Linked DNA regions of Granulicella sibirica. The protein of the gene in region 1 binds, or shares a complex with, the protein of each later gene. Links are inferred from orthologs where the notes say so. Each region holds a gene or a part of one and is shown on either strand. Other genes may lie near its edges. The genes, in order: dnaB and dnaG.

Region 1 (11,066 bases):
GCACCCGTCTCGGCATCGCCACCTCGCCTGACGGAGCCCATTGGACCTACAAAGGCATCGCCGAGATCCCCAACACCAGGCCCGACTCCACCCACTGGGCGCCAGAGATCATCGACGCAAATGGCGAATACCACATGTACCTCACCCTCGTTCCCGGCATCTTCAAGGACTGGAACGCCCCCCGCGAGATCGATCACCTCACCAGCCCCGACCTCGTTCACTGGACCTTCGACCGCAAGCTCGACCTCGCCTCCGGCCGCGTCATCGACCCCTGCGTCTTTCCCCTCGGCAACGGCAAATGGCGCATGTGGTACAAGGACGAGGCCGACCACAGCTACATCCACCAGGCTGACTCCACCGACCTCTCCCACTGGACCCCGTCCGGCGTCGCCATCTCCGACATCCACAGCGAGGGTCCTAAGGTCTTCCGTTGGAAAGGCCAGAACTGGCTCATCGTCGACGCCTGGGACGGCCTCGCCGTCTACCACTCCGCCACACTCGACCACTGGCAGTCCCAGCCCAGCCGCATCCTTGCAATCCCCGGAACCCACCCGACCGATCGCACGCTCGGCCACCACTGCGACGTCATCGTGAGCGGAGGCCGCGCCTACATCTTCTACTTCACTCACCAGTCCGGCCCCGACCTTGACCCGAACATCCCGAATTCAAAACAACGCACCGTCCTCCAGGTAGCCGAGCTTCACCTCGAAGGCGACACCATCATCGCCGACCGCGATATTCCCACCCACATCCACCTTGATCCTGGAGCCTCTTTCCTCGACGAATAGCAGGCATTCGAAATCGGCAAGAAACCCGGTTAAATCGCACGGAAATTTATTTTTCGCGTATTTGCCCGTAAACTCGCTTGTCAAGCCCTCGAAGAGCGTAAGTTCAACAAAGGAAAAGGAAAAGTCGATGTCCTGCGAGTTACGGTGAACTCGATAAAATAGAAGCAGAAAGATACGAGAAGAGGCCTTTCTTTAGCTGCGAGCTCTCATGTCGGCGTAAGCTCTTTATTTGCTAATATTTAGGCGTAAGCCATTTGTTTACTATCATTTACAGCCGTAACTTCTTCGTAAGTGCTACAAAATGAAAGACTTGTACCCGGGCTATGGGGAGGGGGGAGGGGGTCGAAACTATGCCGTACACCGAACAATACGACGTTTTGGTAGTCGGAGCCGGTCACGCCGGCTGCGAAGCGGCCATGGCCGCCGCTCGCATGGGTCTCCGCACCGCCCTCTTCACCCTGAACCTCGACCTCATCGCCCAGATGTCCTGCAACCCCGCCATCGGCGGTATCGCCAAGGGCCATCTCGTCCGCGAAATCGACGCATTGGGCGGCATCATGGGCCAGGTCGCCGACGCCACCGGCATCCAGTTCCGCCTCCTCAATACCTCAAGAGGCCCCGCCGTCTGGAGCCCTCGCGCCCAGTGCGACAAGGCCCTCTATCGCGTCAAGATGCGCGAAGTCCTCGAATCCCAGTCCAACCTCTTCATCAAGCAAGCCGAAGTCATCGACCTCGAAATCGGTCCAGTCGAAACCGAGGGTGCCCCACCTTCGGCGGCTGCATCGCCTAAGGTGGGATCCACGGAACCCCAAACCATCCGAGGCGTAAAACTCCGCGACGGCCGAACCATCTACGCCCACGCCACCATCGTCACCACCGGAACCTTCCTCAACGGCCTCATCCACTGCGGCGAGCAGCAGTACACTGCCGGCCGCTCCGGCGAACCCGCCTCCGTCCTCCTCGGCGAAGCCCTCAAGCGCCTCGGCCTCCGCGAGTGCCGCCTCAAGACCGGAACGCCTCCGCGTCTCGATGGCCGCACCATCGACTGGTCCCGCTTCACCGAGCAGCCCGGCGACTCCGACCCCACCCCGTTCTCCTTCAGCACGAAAAAGATCCCCCTCCGCCAGATCTCCTGCCACATCGCGACCACGACGCCCGAGACCATCCGTCTCATCCGCGAGAACGTACATCGCTCCCCCATGTACACCGGCCAGATCGAAGCCATCGGCCCGCGCTACTGCCCGTCCATCGAAGACAAGATCGTCCGCTTCCCGGACAAGACCCAGCACCAGTTCTTCCTCGAGCCCGAAGGCCTCACCACCCACGAGGTCTACATCAACGGCATGTCGACCTCGCTCCCCATGGAGGTTCAGGCCGCGATGGTCCATTCCATCCCCGGCCTCGAGAACGCCGAGATGCTCCGCCCCGGTTACGCCATCGAGTACGACGCTATTGACCCCACCGAACTCGACCGTACTCTCAAGGTGAAGCGTTTCGAAGGCCTCTATCTCGCCGGCCAGATCAACGGAACTTCAGGCTACGAAGAGGCCGCGTGCCAGGGCATCATGGCCGGAATCAACGCCGCCCTCTACGCAACGTGGAGAAAAGATGAGGGTGCCCCACCTTCGGCGGCTTCATCGCCTAAGGTGGGAGACGAGGACGCCCGGCCTCCCTGCCCAACCTTCACCCTCGACCGTTCCGAGGCCTACACCGGCATCCTCATCGACGACCTCATCGCCAAGGGCACCAACGAGCCCTACCGCATGTTCACCAGCCGCGCCGAGTTCCGCCTCCACCTTCGCATCGACAATGCGGACCTTCGCCTCACCCCGTACGGCCGCCGTCTCGGCCTCATCGACGACGCCACCTGGGCCGCCTACGAGGCCCGCCAGGCACGCTCCGCCGCCTTCGCGAAGCTCCTTGAGACTACCCGCGTCACCACCGAGCAGCCGACCGTCGCGATCGTCGAAGCGATCGCCCCCGAAGACCCGCATACGCTCAAGGGACAAACCTACGCCCAACTCCTCAAGCGCCCCGAACTGACAATCGACCTTCTGGCCCCCATGTTCCTAGCCAGGCTCGCCGCAAAGACGGGTGCCCCACACCTCGCCTCTGAGATGTGGGATCAAATGACTCATCCGTTGTATCCATGGCTCGAAGCCATCGCCGAGACTCCTGATCACCTTCCCGCCTGGGTCCGCAACGAGATGAAGACGGTCGAAACCGAGATCAAGTACTCCGGCTACCTCGTTCAGCAGAAGCGTTCCATCGACAAGCTCAAGCGCGCCGAAAACCGCCAGATCCCCCTCTGGTTCGACTACAAAGCCTGCTCCGGTCTCTCTCGCGAGATGGTCGAAACCCTCACCCGCGTCCGTCCCATGACGCTCGGCCAGGCCAGCGGCATCCCCGGCGTTACTCCCGCCGCCGTAGCCCTCGTCAACTGCTTCCTCGAAATTCAAGCGAAAGCCCGCGCTAGCTAGCCTGCTCTGTATCTCTTGAGTCTGATTCGCGTCCTATAGAAGTGCAGTTCCGAATACCGGCTCAAGAAAGGGCCACAGCATGTCAGCAACCAGCAAATTCGATCTCTCCGGAACGCTCCGCGCCGGAGCATTCGCTCTCGTCATCCTCGCCGCGGTCGCCTTTGGCTGGCGCGGCGTCTCCCACGCCCAGGGCGCAGCCCTCCTCAGGACGCCAGCACCTGTCCCGCAGGTCGACGAGCAGCCTCACGCAGGCCGCGAAAAGGCAGTCTTCGCCGGAGGCTGCTTCTGGGGAACGCAGTCCGTCTTCCAGCGCGTCAAGGGCGTCATCCACACCGAAGCCGGATATTCCGGAGGCAACGCAAATACCGCCACCTACGATCAGGTGACAACGGAAACGACAGGCCACGCCGAGTCGGTCGAGATTACCTACGATCCGTCGAAGATCACGTACGGTCAGCTTCTCCGCATCTTCTTCACCGTCGGCCACGATCCCACCACCCTCAACCGCCAGGGACCCGACCAGGGCACAAGCTATCGCTCCGCCATCTTCTACTCGAACGAAGAGCAGAAGAAAGTCGCTTCGGCTTACATCGCCCAGCTCGAAGAGGCACACATCTTCAAGGCAAAAATCGTCACCGAAGTCACGCCACTCAAGGGCTTCTACGACGCCGAGGCCTATCACCAGGACTACGCAACCAACAACCCGAACAACCCGTACATCCAGGTCTGCGACCGCCCAAAGATCGAAGCTCTCAAAGCCGAGTTTCCTGATCTCTTCCAGACCTACAAAGGCAAATAACTACTGCGTCACTTCGCCTTCGGGTTCATCGGTAGGATCTTCGATCTCCGCCTGAAAACCTTCGAGCAGCCGCTCCATAAACTTTTCTGTATCGACCTTCTTATCCTGCATCTGGTGCGCCAGCGCAATATGGCGCGCCAGATCGGCCAGGACAATTCCCCACGCAAACGGATCATCCCAGGCCCCGCTCTGGATGCTCACATGCTGGCCCTTCTCCGCGATCCAAACCCGCAAAACTTCAAACGAAGCCCGGTCCCTCACCGCAGCTGGTGGAATCGCCAATACCTTATCTGCCCCCATCGCTCACCTCTTAAAGTCATTCTCACACTCAATGTCCAACTTCTCCACACAATCCACATCTGCGCGCTTCTGCGATAGCCCACAATAAGGCATGGCAACCTTTGCCCAGATACAGGACATTCAGGGCCTTCCAGCCTCGGTTCACGCTGAAGTCGCGATTCTCGGAGCGATGCTCCTTGATGCAGTCGCAATCTCGGACGCGACTGGGCGTCTGCGCTCCGAAGACTTCTCGCTCGACTCGCACCGCAGGATCTATGCGGCGATTCTGGAGCTCATGGTCTCCGGGCACGCGATCGACTTCATCACGGTTCGCGAGGCGCTTGCGCGGAAGAAGGAACTCGATGCGATCGGAGGACCAGCTTATCTCGCGTATCTGACGGAAGGCATTCCGCGGAACCTGAACATCGAGAGCTATGTTCGGATCGTCAAGGACAAGAGCCTTCTGCGGCAGATGATGTCCATCTTCAACGATGGAGTCAGTCGATCGGCGGATCAGTCGGATGAGGCGATTAGTGTCCTTTCTGACATCGAGATGAGACTGGTTGAGGTTGCGGATCAGGCGATAACGCGCTCTTTCTCGGGGATTGCCGAGATTGTTGCTTCTTCATTTGGATCGATCGACAAGCTTTATGAGCAAGGTCGCGAGATTACCGGACTTGCGACGCATTACACGGAGTTCGACCGGATGACTTCGGGCTTGCAGGATTCGGAGTTGATCATCATTGCGGCTCGTCCTTCAATGGGAAAAACTGCGTGGGCCATCAACATCGCTCAGAATGCCGCCGTGAAGGATGGGAAGGTAGTTGCGGTTTTTTCGCTGGAAATGTCGAAAGAATCGCTTCTTCGACGCATGCTTGCTTCGGAGGCCCTGGTGAATTCGCGGAAGATTCAGACGGGTTTTTTGCCACGTGAGGACAAGGGAAAGTTGCTGGCGGCGCTTGAGCGGTTGATGGAATCGAAGATGTTCATTGACGACACTCCGGGAATCACGCTCGCCGAGATGAGGGCAAAGGCGCGGCGGTTGAAGCAGCAGGAAGGATCACTTGACCTCATCGTGATCGACTATCTGCAGCTGATGACTGGTTCGACGACTGGCGCTCAGAAGAAGTTCGAGAACCGGACGCAGGAGGTTTCTGCTGTGTCGCGCGGGTTGAAGGCGCTGGCGAAGGAGATGAAGGTTCCTGTCGTGGCGCTTTCGCAGCTTTCGCGTTCGAGCGAGCAGCGTGGCGGGGATAAGAAGCCCTTGCTTTCCGATTTGCGGGAGTCAGGGTCGATCGAGCAGGATGCGGACGTCGTGGCCTTTATTCATCGCGACAGCTACTACAACAAGGACGAGAACGGCGAGGAAGATCCGGAGTCGAAGGGCAAGGCCGAGATCATCATCGCGAAGCAGCGCAATGGGCCGACTGGAAGCGTTCACCTGGCTTACCTGGCCGATTACACGCGGTTCGAGAATCTTCAGGGTGGCGGCGGCGATTCCGGAGGGTACTAGGGGGCCCTACCCCCCCCCTCCCATAGCCCGGGCCCAAGTCTTTTCTTTACAGTAAGTTGCGGCATCCCATCGCCGCGAAATTACTGTAAACAAAAGACTTACCTGCAAATATTAGTAGATAAAGGACTTAGCTGTCTTTCAGATCCGCGAGAATGTGGTTCGATTCCCCTTAGGACTAGTCTTATTCCTAGATCAATCGTATCGAAGCGACCGAAACTAAAAGGACATCGCTATCTCTTTTGATATGAGTGAGATGAGTCATTTCGGGGCTTGACATGCGAATTTGCCTGTAAAAACGAATGCTTCCGGCGAACTTTATTTTTCGGGGCCTGCGGCGCGGGTTCCGAAGGGGCATCGCTCAAGGAGTGGGCAGCGGCGGCACTGGGGATCGGAGAAGGTGCAAAGGGTCTGGCCGTGGATCTTGAAGAGGGAATGATGCTCGTCGAGTATCTCGGCGGTCCAGTCGAGCGGGACGAGGCGCATGAGGCGCTCTTCGGTGATGGCGGCGTCGGCTCTGGGGGTGAGAGCTAACCGCTGGGTGACGCGGAGATGATGCGCGTCGACGCAGATCGCGCGGCGGCGGAGGGTGGAGAAGTTCGCGACGGCAGCGGAGACCTGGTTGCCGACGCCTTCGAACTGCTCGAGCCAGCTTCGGATTTTCTCAGTGCGGTATTTGGCAAGGAAGTCGAGGGTGAGGGAGCCATAGCGGGAGGTGATGCCCATCAGGGCGGCCTTGAGACGGGGAGCTTTGACTTCGGGGAAGGTGACGATGGCGATGGTCCGCTCGATCTCGTCGACGGAGGCGTCGCGGAGGTCGTCCCAGGTAGGGAAGCGGGCGTGAAGATCGCGCATGACCTGTTCGGATTCGGCGGTCTTGGTCCTGCTGGTGAGCATGGAGTAGATGAGCTGGGTGAGGGGATCCCAAGGGACGCGGGGCGCGGGGCGACCGTAACGCTCGAGGAGGATGGCGTGGATTTCGGGGAGGCGTGGGTCGGGTTTTGTGGGGAAGAGGGGTTCGGTTGAGTCGGGCAATTTGAGAGCGGGTTCCTGATGGTTGGGTGGGGTGGTTTGTGGGAGAACAAGGGCGAACTACAAGGGTCTTCGCTTCGCTCAGGATGACGGCGTAAAACAGGCAACGGCAACAGCAGACGCAGATTCCCTTCGGGAATGACAACCAGAAAAGCAAGAACGACTACGACTGCGAGAGCGACGGCTCGTCCTTCGAAGGCAGTCCTCCGAGTTAGTTGTTGACGGTGACGCCCAGGCGGGGGCCGTTCGCGTCGTGGATGCCCCAGGCGATGCGGGGCGTGTTGTGGGCTATGCCGATGTCGCCGCCGGGGGTGAGGAGGATGATGCCTCCGTGACCGCCGAGGCGGTTATAGAGGTATTGGATTGCGGCCTGGGCGGTTGGTTCAGCGTGCTCGCCTCGGGCGATGCGATCGACGGCCCATTTGCCGAGGACGAGTTTCATGATGGGCTCACCCCAGCCCGTGAGGGAGACTGCGGCGGAGTCGTTGTCGGCGTAGCAGCCGCAGCCGATGAGGCTGGAGTCTCCGACGCGGCCGGGAGCCTTGGAGAGGGTGCCACCGGTGGAGGTTCCGGCGGCGAGGTTGCCGTGGATGTCGAGGGCGACGGCTCCTACTGTGTCGTGGGACTGACCGGAGAAGGTGGTGTCGACGGCGCCCTCGAGCTCGGCTTTCTGGAAGGCGATTAGGCGTTCGCGCTCGCGGGGGACGATGAGGTCGGTGTTGTCGCAGAGGGCCATGCCGTACTGGCGGGCGAAGCGCTCGGCCCCGGTGGCGACGAAGTAAACGTGGGGGCTCTGGTCGAGAACAAGTCGAGCGGCCTGGATGGGGTTGCGGAGTCGCTCGACGCAGGCTACGCCACCGGCGCGGAGGGTGGCTCCATCCATGAGGAGGGCGTCAAGCTGGACGCGACCGTCGCGGGTGAGGAAGGATCCGCGACCGGCGTCGAAGGTGTCGTCGTCTTCCATGACGGTGATGGCGGCTTCGACGGCTTCGACGGAGGTGGCTCCGCGTTCGAGAAGAGTGTAGCCGGCGCGCAGGGCGTTGGCTATGCCGCGCTCGTGGGACTGGATGGCGTTGTCGGGCATGTCCCAGGCTCCGCCGTGGACGACAAGAATTGGGCGGGGGTGTGGGGTCATTGGGGCTCTTCGATGGTCTCTTTGGCTGAAATCGTACCTCAGCGGCTCAAGCTGCCTTGCACGCGGGGACTTTTGGCACGGCTGATGCCGTGCCCTTCAGCGCGACGGCTCAGCTTGACCCATGTTAACAGAGGGAACGAGAGCACTTGTAGGGCGGAAACGGCATCCGTATGTGCTGCGAGGTGTTGGGATGGTGAAGGCTGTTCTTTGTGACATGGATGGGACGCTGGTGGATAGCAACACACTTCATGCGGAGTGTTGGCAGAGGTGTCTTGCGACGTTTGGGATTACGGCGACCGTTGGGGAGATTCAACGGCAGATCGGGAAGGGTGGGGACCAGATGCTGCCGTTGTTTGTCGATAGAGAACGGCTGAAGGAGATTGAGAAGCCGCTGAATGAGTGTAAGAAGAAGCTCTTTGAGGCGGAGTATATGAGCCAGGTGAAGCCGTTTCCGCAGGCTCGGGAGTTGATGGAGGCGATAACGGGGCATGGGATTCGAATTGCCATGGCTTCTTCGGCGGCGAAGGGCGAACTGGACAAGTATCTGGAGATTGTGGGGATTTCGGCCCTGGTCGACGAGAAGACCTCGAGCGACGACGCCGAAGACTCGAAGCCGGAACCGGATATCTTTCTCGCTGCGTTAGGCAAGCTCGGGCTTGCGCCGGAGGAGACGATCGCGCTGGGGGATACGCCCTGGGATGCGCAGGCGGCTGGACGGGCGGGGGTAAAGACGATCGGGGTGGAGTGTGGTGGGTGGCGGGAGGAGGATTTGAGGAAGGCTGGGTGCGTCGAGATTTATCGGGATCCGGCGGGGTTGCTGGAGGGGCTAAAGGGGTCGAGGATGATGAAGGGTTAGTTGCTGGCGTTCGTGGGAACCCACCTTAGGCGATAGGACTGCCGAAGGTGGGGCACCCAAGCTGGTGCGGGGAATCTGAGGGAGCGGGATGGCAAGGGCCAATGTGATCGGGGCAGGGCCGAATGGGTTGGCGGCGGCGATTACGCTGGCGCGGGCTGGGGTGGCGGTCACGGTTTACGAGGCGCTGGAGTGGGTGGGTGGGGCGGCTTCTACGAGGGAAGTGACTTTGCCTTTATTTCGGCACGACCTTGGGTCGTCCGTTTATCCGATGGGGGTGGCCTCGCCCTTTTTCCGGTCACTTCCGCTGGCGGAGTATGGGTTTCGGTGGGTTGAGCCGGAGGCTCCGCTGGCTCATCCGCTGGATGATGGCTCCGCCGTGATGATGGAGCATGGGTTGGCGTCGACGGCGGCGAGCCTTGGGCGGAGCGATGGTGCGGCTTATCGGGGATTGATTGGGCCGCTGGTGGATGGGTGGGAGGATCTTGTGGGGGAGATTCTGCAGCCTGTCCTGCATGTTCCGCTGCATCCGGTTGTGCTTGGGCGGTTTGGGATGGGGGCGGTGATGCCGGCGACCACGCTGGCGGGGATGCGTTTTCGGGGGGTGCGGGCGAAGGCGTTGTTTGCCGGCAATGCGGCCCACTCGGTGATGCCGCTGACGTCTCCGTTGAGTTCGGCGGTGGGGCTGGTGTTGCAGGCGGCTGGGCACGCGACGGGGTGGCCGGTTGCGGCGGGTGGGGCGCAGAGCCTGAGTGATGCGCTGGCGGGCATTTTGCGAGGGGTTGGGGGAGAGATCCGGCTGGGGATGCGGGTGGAGCGTTTGGAGGATCTGCCTGCGGCAGATATCACGATGTTCGATCTGACTCCGCGTCAGGCGGTGCGGATTCTGGGAGATCGGCTGGGGGCGGGGACGAAGGGGCGGCTTGCGGGATTCCGGTACGGGCCGGGGGCTTTCAAGATCGACTACGCGCTCTCGGAGGCGATCCCTTGGAGGGCTCCGGAGTGCCGGAGGGCGGCTACGGTGCATCTTGGGGGGACGATCGAGGAGATTGTGGCTTCGGAGGCGGCTTGCTGGGAGGGACGGACGGATGTTGCTCCGTTTGTGCTGCTGGTGCAGCCGAGTTTGTTCGATCCGGGTCGCGCTCCGGGAGGACGGCATACGGCGTGGGCTTACTGCCATGTACCCCAGGGGTACGCGGGGGATCGGACGGAGGCGATCGAGAGGCAGATCGAGCGGTTTGCGCCGGGGTTTCGGGATTGTGTGCTGGCTCGGAAGACTTGGACCACCGGCGAACTCGAAGGGTGGAATGCAAATCTTGTTGGTGGGGATCTCTCAGGAGGGGCCATGACGGTGGGGCAGATTGTGGCGCGGCCTACGGTTTCGGGGTATCGGACGGGGGTGAAGGGGGTTTATCTGTGCGGGTCGTCTACCGGGCCGGGGGGTGGGGTCCATGGGATGTGTGGGTATGGGGCGGCGTCAGTGGCGTTGAGGGATTTGCGGGGTTGAGCTAACGGCAAACGCAGATTTCCTGCGGGAATGATAACCAGAAAGACAACGGCAAAAGCTTGGGAGGCAACGGTGATGCGAGGGCTCAGGCGTCGAACGTGACGGGGCCTGGGGAGGCGGGGGTTCGGTACATCCAGAGTCCGGGGGCTTCGGTGTTTTCGTCGAAGTCGTGCATGGAGCGGGAGTAGGAGGTGATCTCGGGGAGGGTGAGGGGGTGGGCGAAAAGGTAGCCCTGGGCGGAGTCGCACTCGAGGGCGCGGAGCATGACGGCCTGTTCGACGGACTCGACGCCTTCGGCGATGACCTCCATGTTGAGGGAGTGGGCGAGGGCGATGATGGCGGTGGTGACAGCGAGGGAGTTGGCGTCGGAGAGGCAGCGGGAGACGAAGGAGCGGTCGATCTTGAGGCGGTCGACCTTGAAACGGGTGATGTAGGACATGTTGGAGAAGCCGGTGCCGAAGTCGTCGATGGCGGTGGTGACGCCGAGGGACTGGACGCGCTCGACGATCTGGAGGGATTCTTCGGAGTCGCTCATGAGGAGGCGCTCGGTGATCTCGACCTCGAGGCTGGAGGGGATGAGGCCGCTGACGGTGAGAGCGCGCTCGACAGTTTCGAGGAAGTGTTCTTCGTGGAGCTGGCTGGGAGAGAGGTTGACGGCGACGGAGATGGTGTTGCCGACCTGA
Region 2 (5,144 bases), 460 kb from region 1 along the record:
CTTCGCCGCCTCGAGCGGAACCGGGAAGTCATTGACGACCCGAAGGTCGCGGAAACCGAAGTCGTGCATGGCACGGGCCACAGCCCCGATGTTCGAGGGGTTACGGGCACGTACGAGGACGATACGGATGCGATCACGATCCATAAACACCGAGGGAGCAGGGAAACTTGCCACCAAGTCATTTTAGCTGGCGGCCAGACGCAGAAAGACCGGCGCTGGGCCGGTCTCTCTGGTCTTTCGTTGCGCCGCCCTTCCGGTGAGGATCAACGCTTGTGTTCGTCGCCGCCGTGGGGTTCGGCGTGTGGCTGTGGGTGAGCGGCCTGCGGGTGAGCTTGCGGGGCAGGGTGTGCCTGCGGAGCGGCATGAGCTTCCGGGGCAGGACGAGTGGCAGCCTGCGGTGCCGGTCTCGCTCCACCACCAAAACCGCCGGTCTGTGTGGCTGCGTTATGGTTGGCCTGACCAGCAGGCTGACCGGCGTTATTCGGGCGCTGTTGCTGATTCGGTGCTCCACCGCTAGCGACGTGCGGCTGGTTAGCTGCACCGCCTCCAACCGCTCCACGGGCAGGAACAGCTCCCGCAGTCGATCCGGGACGGCTAACGGCAGCCATCTGCGGGTGTCCGCCGTTCGCCTTGGCAAAGTTGGACGGGTTGGCGTGGGCAGCCTGCATGTGGCTCTGCTGCGCAGAGGTCGGAGCGACGTGGTTCTCGTGCTCGGCAGCCATCTCCTGCTGGCTCGGGCGAGCCTGAATACCACCCGGGCCTCCATTGAAGCTGGTGTGGTTGTTCACGGTCACGTTGTTGATGACGGTCCGGTCGACGTAGGTGTTGTGGATGTTCGTCACGCTCACGTTATTGACCGCGGTGTTGTAGGCGAAGTGTCCGCCTTCCCAGCGCCCGCCGCCGAAGCCAACGCCGCCAAAGCCGAAGCCGTAGTTCACGCCACCGTAGAAGCCAACGTGGGGTCCCCAATAACCTTCATGAAAGCCGTAGACACCACCGGCGAAGCCCCAGTAAGGCGGCGTCCAGAGGACTCCGACGCTGGGCGGCTGGACCCAGACGCCGGGAACCCAGTAGTACCCCTCAGGACCGTAGGCCCAATAACCGGGGTTCCAGAGATAACCGTCGCCCGGGCAGATGGGTTGTGCGTAAACGGGCAAAACGGGGGGTGCGAAACCGACCGAGATAAAGATCCCGGCGAACGATGCCGCCGGGGCGATGGCGAGTGCCGCTGCGACCAGAAGCTTGCGAATCGTACCTGCTTTGAACATGCTGTCTCTCCTAACCCGCCACATCCGGCGTTGTGTCTGGCCTTACCGGATGCGGTTCGGGTTGGACCGGCTTGTGAGTGCCGCCGGCCTTTCCTTCGTTCATTCCAACCCACGTGGAACAAGGAAGTTCTGAGCAGAGCGCAGCTTTTAGATGAGATGACAAGTTCGCCTGATTACAAGGCGCTCGCGTAGTCGCTGTATCCCTTAGCGTCGAAGGTGTAAAACGTAGCGCGATCGTAGTCGGTAAGAGGGAGCCCCTTCCGGATCCGAAGCGGGAGGTCGGGATTCGAGATGAAGTGGCGGCCGAAGGCGACTGCGTCCGCGTCTCCCTTTTCGAGGATTGCCTCAGCAGTGTCGGGTTCGAAGCCACCGGCCGCGATGATCCTGTTCTTGAAGATCTTCCTCAGGCGTTCGGAGGCAATCGGGGCCTGTCCCTCGTCGAAGACAATGTTGCCTCGGACGCGTGGCTCGACGATGTGGAGGTAGGCGAGGTCAAACTGGTTAAGCTGCCCAGCGAGGTAGTCGAAGAGCGCTTCCGGGTTGCTGTCGGACATATGGTTCCAGCGGCCGGAGGGTCCGATACGAACCGCCGTACGGTCTCCGCCCCAGACTGAGACCAGCGCCGCCATAACCTCGAGCATGAAGCGGCTCCGGTTTTCGATGGAGCCGCCATACTCGTCGGTACGCTTATTGCTGCCGTCCTGGAGGAACTCGTCGGGTAGGTAACCGTTCGCTCCGTGCAGTTCGACGCCGTCGAAGCCGGCGGCTTTGGCGCGCTCGGCGGCATTGCGGTAGTCCTCGACGATCGCTTTGATCTCGGGAATGGTGAGCGCACGGTGAGGCGAGGGCTGCTGCCAGCCATTGTTAGTAGAGACGAGCGATTTGGGGTCGTTCCAGTAGGACGGGTCGATGTACGGGGCGACGGGAGTTTCGCCGCCGAGAGTGAGGACGTTCGAGGAGCGGCCGGTGTGCCAGAGCTGCGACATGATGAGGCCCCCTTTGGCATGGACAGCCTGGATGACGGCCTTCCAACCTTCGACCTGGGCGTCGGTGAAGAGACCGGGAGCGCCGTACCAGCCGTGGCCCTGAAGGGAGATGGAGGTGGCTTCGGTAATGATGAGACCGCCATCGGACGCACGCTGCGAGTAGTACTCGGCCATGAGCGGGCCGGGGATGTCGCCGGGCTGCTCGGAGCGGGAGCGGGTGAGGGGCGCCATCACAACGCGGTGCTTGAGGGCGAGGGAGCCAAGGTTGACGGGCGCGAACAGCTTTTGCGTGTGGTCGGACATAGGTGTTCTCCTGGGGCGACGTCTGTTTCTTTGTGCCCCGACGATGATTGGATGGAGGCCCCATGGGGATGGCGCATCTCTTTCAGCCCCCTCAGCAGCAGTCCTATCGAGCTATGCGAGCCGCGCTCTCCACAGGCGGCGCCCACCGGACGGGCTAAACTTGAGGTTTGAGGGGCTGGACTCGAATCGATGGCAGATAACTTCGCGCAGACCGTCAAACAGCAGGCCGATATCGTAAAGATCGTCGGCGATTACGTGAAGCTGAAGAAGTCGGGCGCGCAGAATTTTTCGGGGCTTTGCCCATTTCACAAGGAGAAGAGCCCAAGCTTCTCCGTCAATGCGGTGAAGCAGTTCTACCACTGCTTTGGTTGCGGCGAGGGTGGCGACGTCTTCACCTTCGTGATGAAGATGGACAGCGTCAGCTTTCCGGAGGCAGTGAGGGCGGTGGCGGTCAAGGCGGGGGTTCCGCTGCCGAAGCGGGACTTCTCCTCGCCGGAGGAGGCGCGGGAAGCTGGACTGCGACGGCAGCTCATGGAGATCCATGAGGGGGCGACGCAATACTTCGAGGCGATGCTGAAGTCTCCGGAGGCTGCGCGAGGGAGGGAGTACCTGACCGGACGCGGGGTGTCGACCGAGACGATTGCGAAGTTCCGGATCGGCTATGCGCCGGATAGCTTCAACGATATGCGTGACCGTCTCGCGCCACACTTCTCCGAAGAGGTGATGCGAGCCAGCGGAATCTTTACCGCGAAGGAGAACGAGGACGGAAGCTTCGGGCAGATCTATGCGAAGTTCCGCAAACGGATCACATTCCCGATCATGAACGAGCAGGGTCGTGTGATCGCGTTTACAGCGCGCGCTCTCGACGAGACCGACGACAAAGGCCGCACGGTCGCGAAATACATGAACTCGCCGGAGACCCCGCTCTATACGAAGGGGCAGGTGCTCTTCAACCTCGACAAGGCCAAGGGAGACATGCGGGCGCATGACTTCGCCCTCCTGGTCGAGGGACAGATGGACTGCATCTCGGTCTACATGGCTGGGATTCATAACGTCATCGCAACTTCGGGGACGGCGTTCACCGAGATGCAAGTGAGGCTTCTAAGCCGCTTCACCAAGCGCGTGGTGCTCAACTTCGACCCGGATACGGCAGGGGTGGGTGCAGCCGAGAAGTCGATCGAGATGCTCACCGAAGAAGACTTCGAGATCAAGGTGATCATGCTCGAAGGTGGGCTCGATCCCGACCGCTATGTGCGGGAGAAGGGCATTCAAGCCTACATGGAGGCCCTTCGTGGCGCGAAACGGTACTCCGATTACCTGATCGATCGTGCGCGGCAGCAGTTTCCACAAAGAACCGCCGAGGCCAAAGTGAAGGCAATGAACTACCTCCTACCCCACATTCGGCGGATGCCGAACGCGCTCCAGCGGAACGAGTTCGCGCTGGACGCGGCGCAGAAGCTCGGAATCGATTCCGGGATTCTGTTGCAAGAGTTGAAGCAGGCCGCGGCGCAGCGGGTCCAGAGTGTCGCGGCAAAGAAGGTCGAGCCCATAAGCGAGACCGAGGCTGTACTTCTGCGAGCGCTTGTTCTAACTGAGAAAGATCCAGTCCGCGAAGCAGCGGTCGGTCCGCTCTCCGAGCACCCGGAGTGGTACGAAGGCCTCGCGGCAGGAAGCCTGTTCGAGGCGCTGGTGATGGGACCGGCTCCCTCGAATCCACTCGATGCGGCACCGGACGCCGCGGCGCGTTCGATGCTCGCGCGTGCGCTGGCACGATCTCAAGGCGATGAGGCTGCCGCGGGCAGGATCGGGACACCAGTCGAGCAGGTGCAGGCCGCGTTGCTGAACCTCGAGCGGAGGAGTGTTGAGCGGCGGCAGAGGGAACTGCGGACGATGCTCGCGGAGGCGGACCGGCGGGGAGACGGGGGAATGTCTGGAAAGCTTGAGGTGGAGTTGATGGGGCTGATGCGTCGATTGCGAGAGATGTAAGTCGGGCCACCTCAAACCGTGGTGGAATGAAATCAGAGGTTTAGGTGCCAAAGTTTCCAAGTACAACACCAGGTTTCAAGAACAAGCATGGGCAGGTGGTCATGGCCTCGACGGGTTTTCCGTCGGAGTCGTTTGCCGGACAGACGGTGTATCGGATGCACTGTTCGCATTGCGGTCACGACTACGGCTCGAACGGCTGCGATATCCATCTCAGGCGGTGTCCGCGGCATCAGGACGGCGCCAAGGGCGAGGCTCTCCGAGAGCCTTCTCTGAGTCTTTTTTCGTGATGGGGCGTCCAATTATAGTGATACACTTGTGATCGCTGGGAAGTGTGCGCCTCGACCTCTCTAGGAGTGTCATTATGGGCTTGCCACCGCGGTTTATCCGCAACCCCCATTTCCAGCCAACGCATCCTATCGCAAAGGGAATTCTCCGCCCGTCATCCTGTTTTCACAGCGATGAGACGGTCCTCCCGCAAAATTTTTAGTAATGAAGCGAGTACCCCACTGTGGCTGACGAGATAGATAAGTACGAAGACGATTTAGACAAGCTGATCGACACCGGCAAGGAGAAGGGCTACCTCACCTATGGGGAAGTCAAC

The links.
Region 2: the proteins of dnaB (region 1) and dnaG are in contact, whole or in part, in a crystal structure (PDB 2R6A), measured with the Geobacillus stearothermophilus proteins. The link is inferred for Granulicella sibirica from one-to-one orthologs. Residues at the interface, in WP_033016901.1 of Geobacillus stearothermophilus: Ser13, Glu15, Ala16, Gln18, Glu91, Leu92, Asp94, Ala95, Val96, Pro97, Thr98, Ala99, Ala100, Asn101, Tyr104, Tyr105, Ile108; in WP_049624496.1 of Geobacillus stearothermophilus: Lys456, Leu457, Leu458, Pro459, Ala460, Asn463, Ala464, Leu467, Leu535, Leu536, Ile537, Ala538, Gln544, Glu545, Asp548, Tyr549, His552.

Annotation. Positions count from the first base shown.
Region 1 is NZ_RDSM01000001.1:1,876,403-1,887,468, reverse strand. Bases 3,810-6,658 are described here. They hold dnaB (replicative DNA helicase), read left to right. Parts: upstream 3,810-4,458; coding sequence 4,459-5,859; downstream 5,860-6,658. Other genes in these bases: GRAN_RS07870 (endonuclease III domain-containing protein), read right to left, coding at 6,175-6,658; GRAN_RS07880 (DUF5076 domain-containing protein), read right to left, coding at 4,068-4,367; msrA (peptide-methionine (S)-S-oxide reductase MsrA), read left to right, coding at 3,810-4,067. Also shown: GRAN_RS07895 (family 43 glycosylhydrolase), read left to right, coding at 1-788; tRNA uridine-5-carboxymethylaminomethyl(34) synthesis enzyme MnmG, read left to right, coding at 1,139-3,268; more of msrA, read left to right, coding at 3,348-3,809; more of GRAN_RS07870, read right to left, coding at 6,659-6,891; GRAN_RS07865 (isoaspartyl peptidase/L-asparaginase), read right to left, coding at 7,100-8,023; GRAN_RS07860 (HAD family hydrolase), read left to right, coding at 8,214-8,879; GRAN_RS07855 (phytoene desaturase family protein), read left to right, coding at 8,968-10,383; GRAN_RS07850 (putative bifunctional diguanylate cyclase/phosphodiesterase), read right to left, coding at 10,469-11,066. UniProt on the Escherichia coli protein: The main replicative DNA helicase, it participates in initiation and elongation during chromosome replication. Travels ahead of the DNA replisome, separating dsDNA into templates for DNA synthesis.
Region 2 is NZ_RDSM01000001.1:2,342,204-2,347,347, reverse strand. The notes cover bases 2,181-5,144. They hold dnaG (DNA primase), read left to right. Parts: upstream 2,181-2,746; coding sequence 2,747-4,543; downstream 4,544-5,144. Other genes in these bases: rpoD (RNA polymerase sigma factor RpoD), read left to right, coding at 5,052-5,144; GRAN_RS09770 (alkene reductase), read right to left, coding at 2,181-2,557. Outside these bases: GRAN_RS09780 (RNA methyltransferase), read right to left, coding at 1-174; GRAN_RS09775 (YXWGXW repeat-containing protein), read right to left, coding at 264-1,268; more of GRAN_RS09770, read right to left, coding at 1,442-2,180. UniProt on the Escherichia coli protein: RNA polymerase that catalyzes the synthesis of short RNA molecules used as primers for DNA polymerase during DNA replication.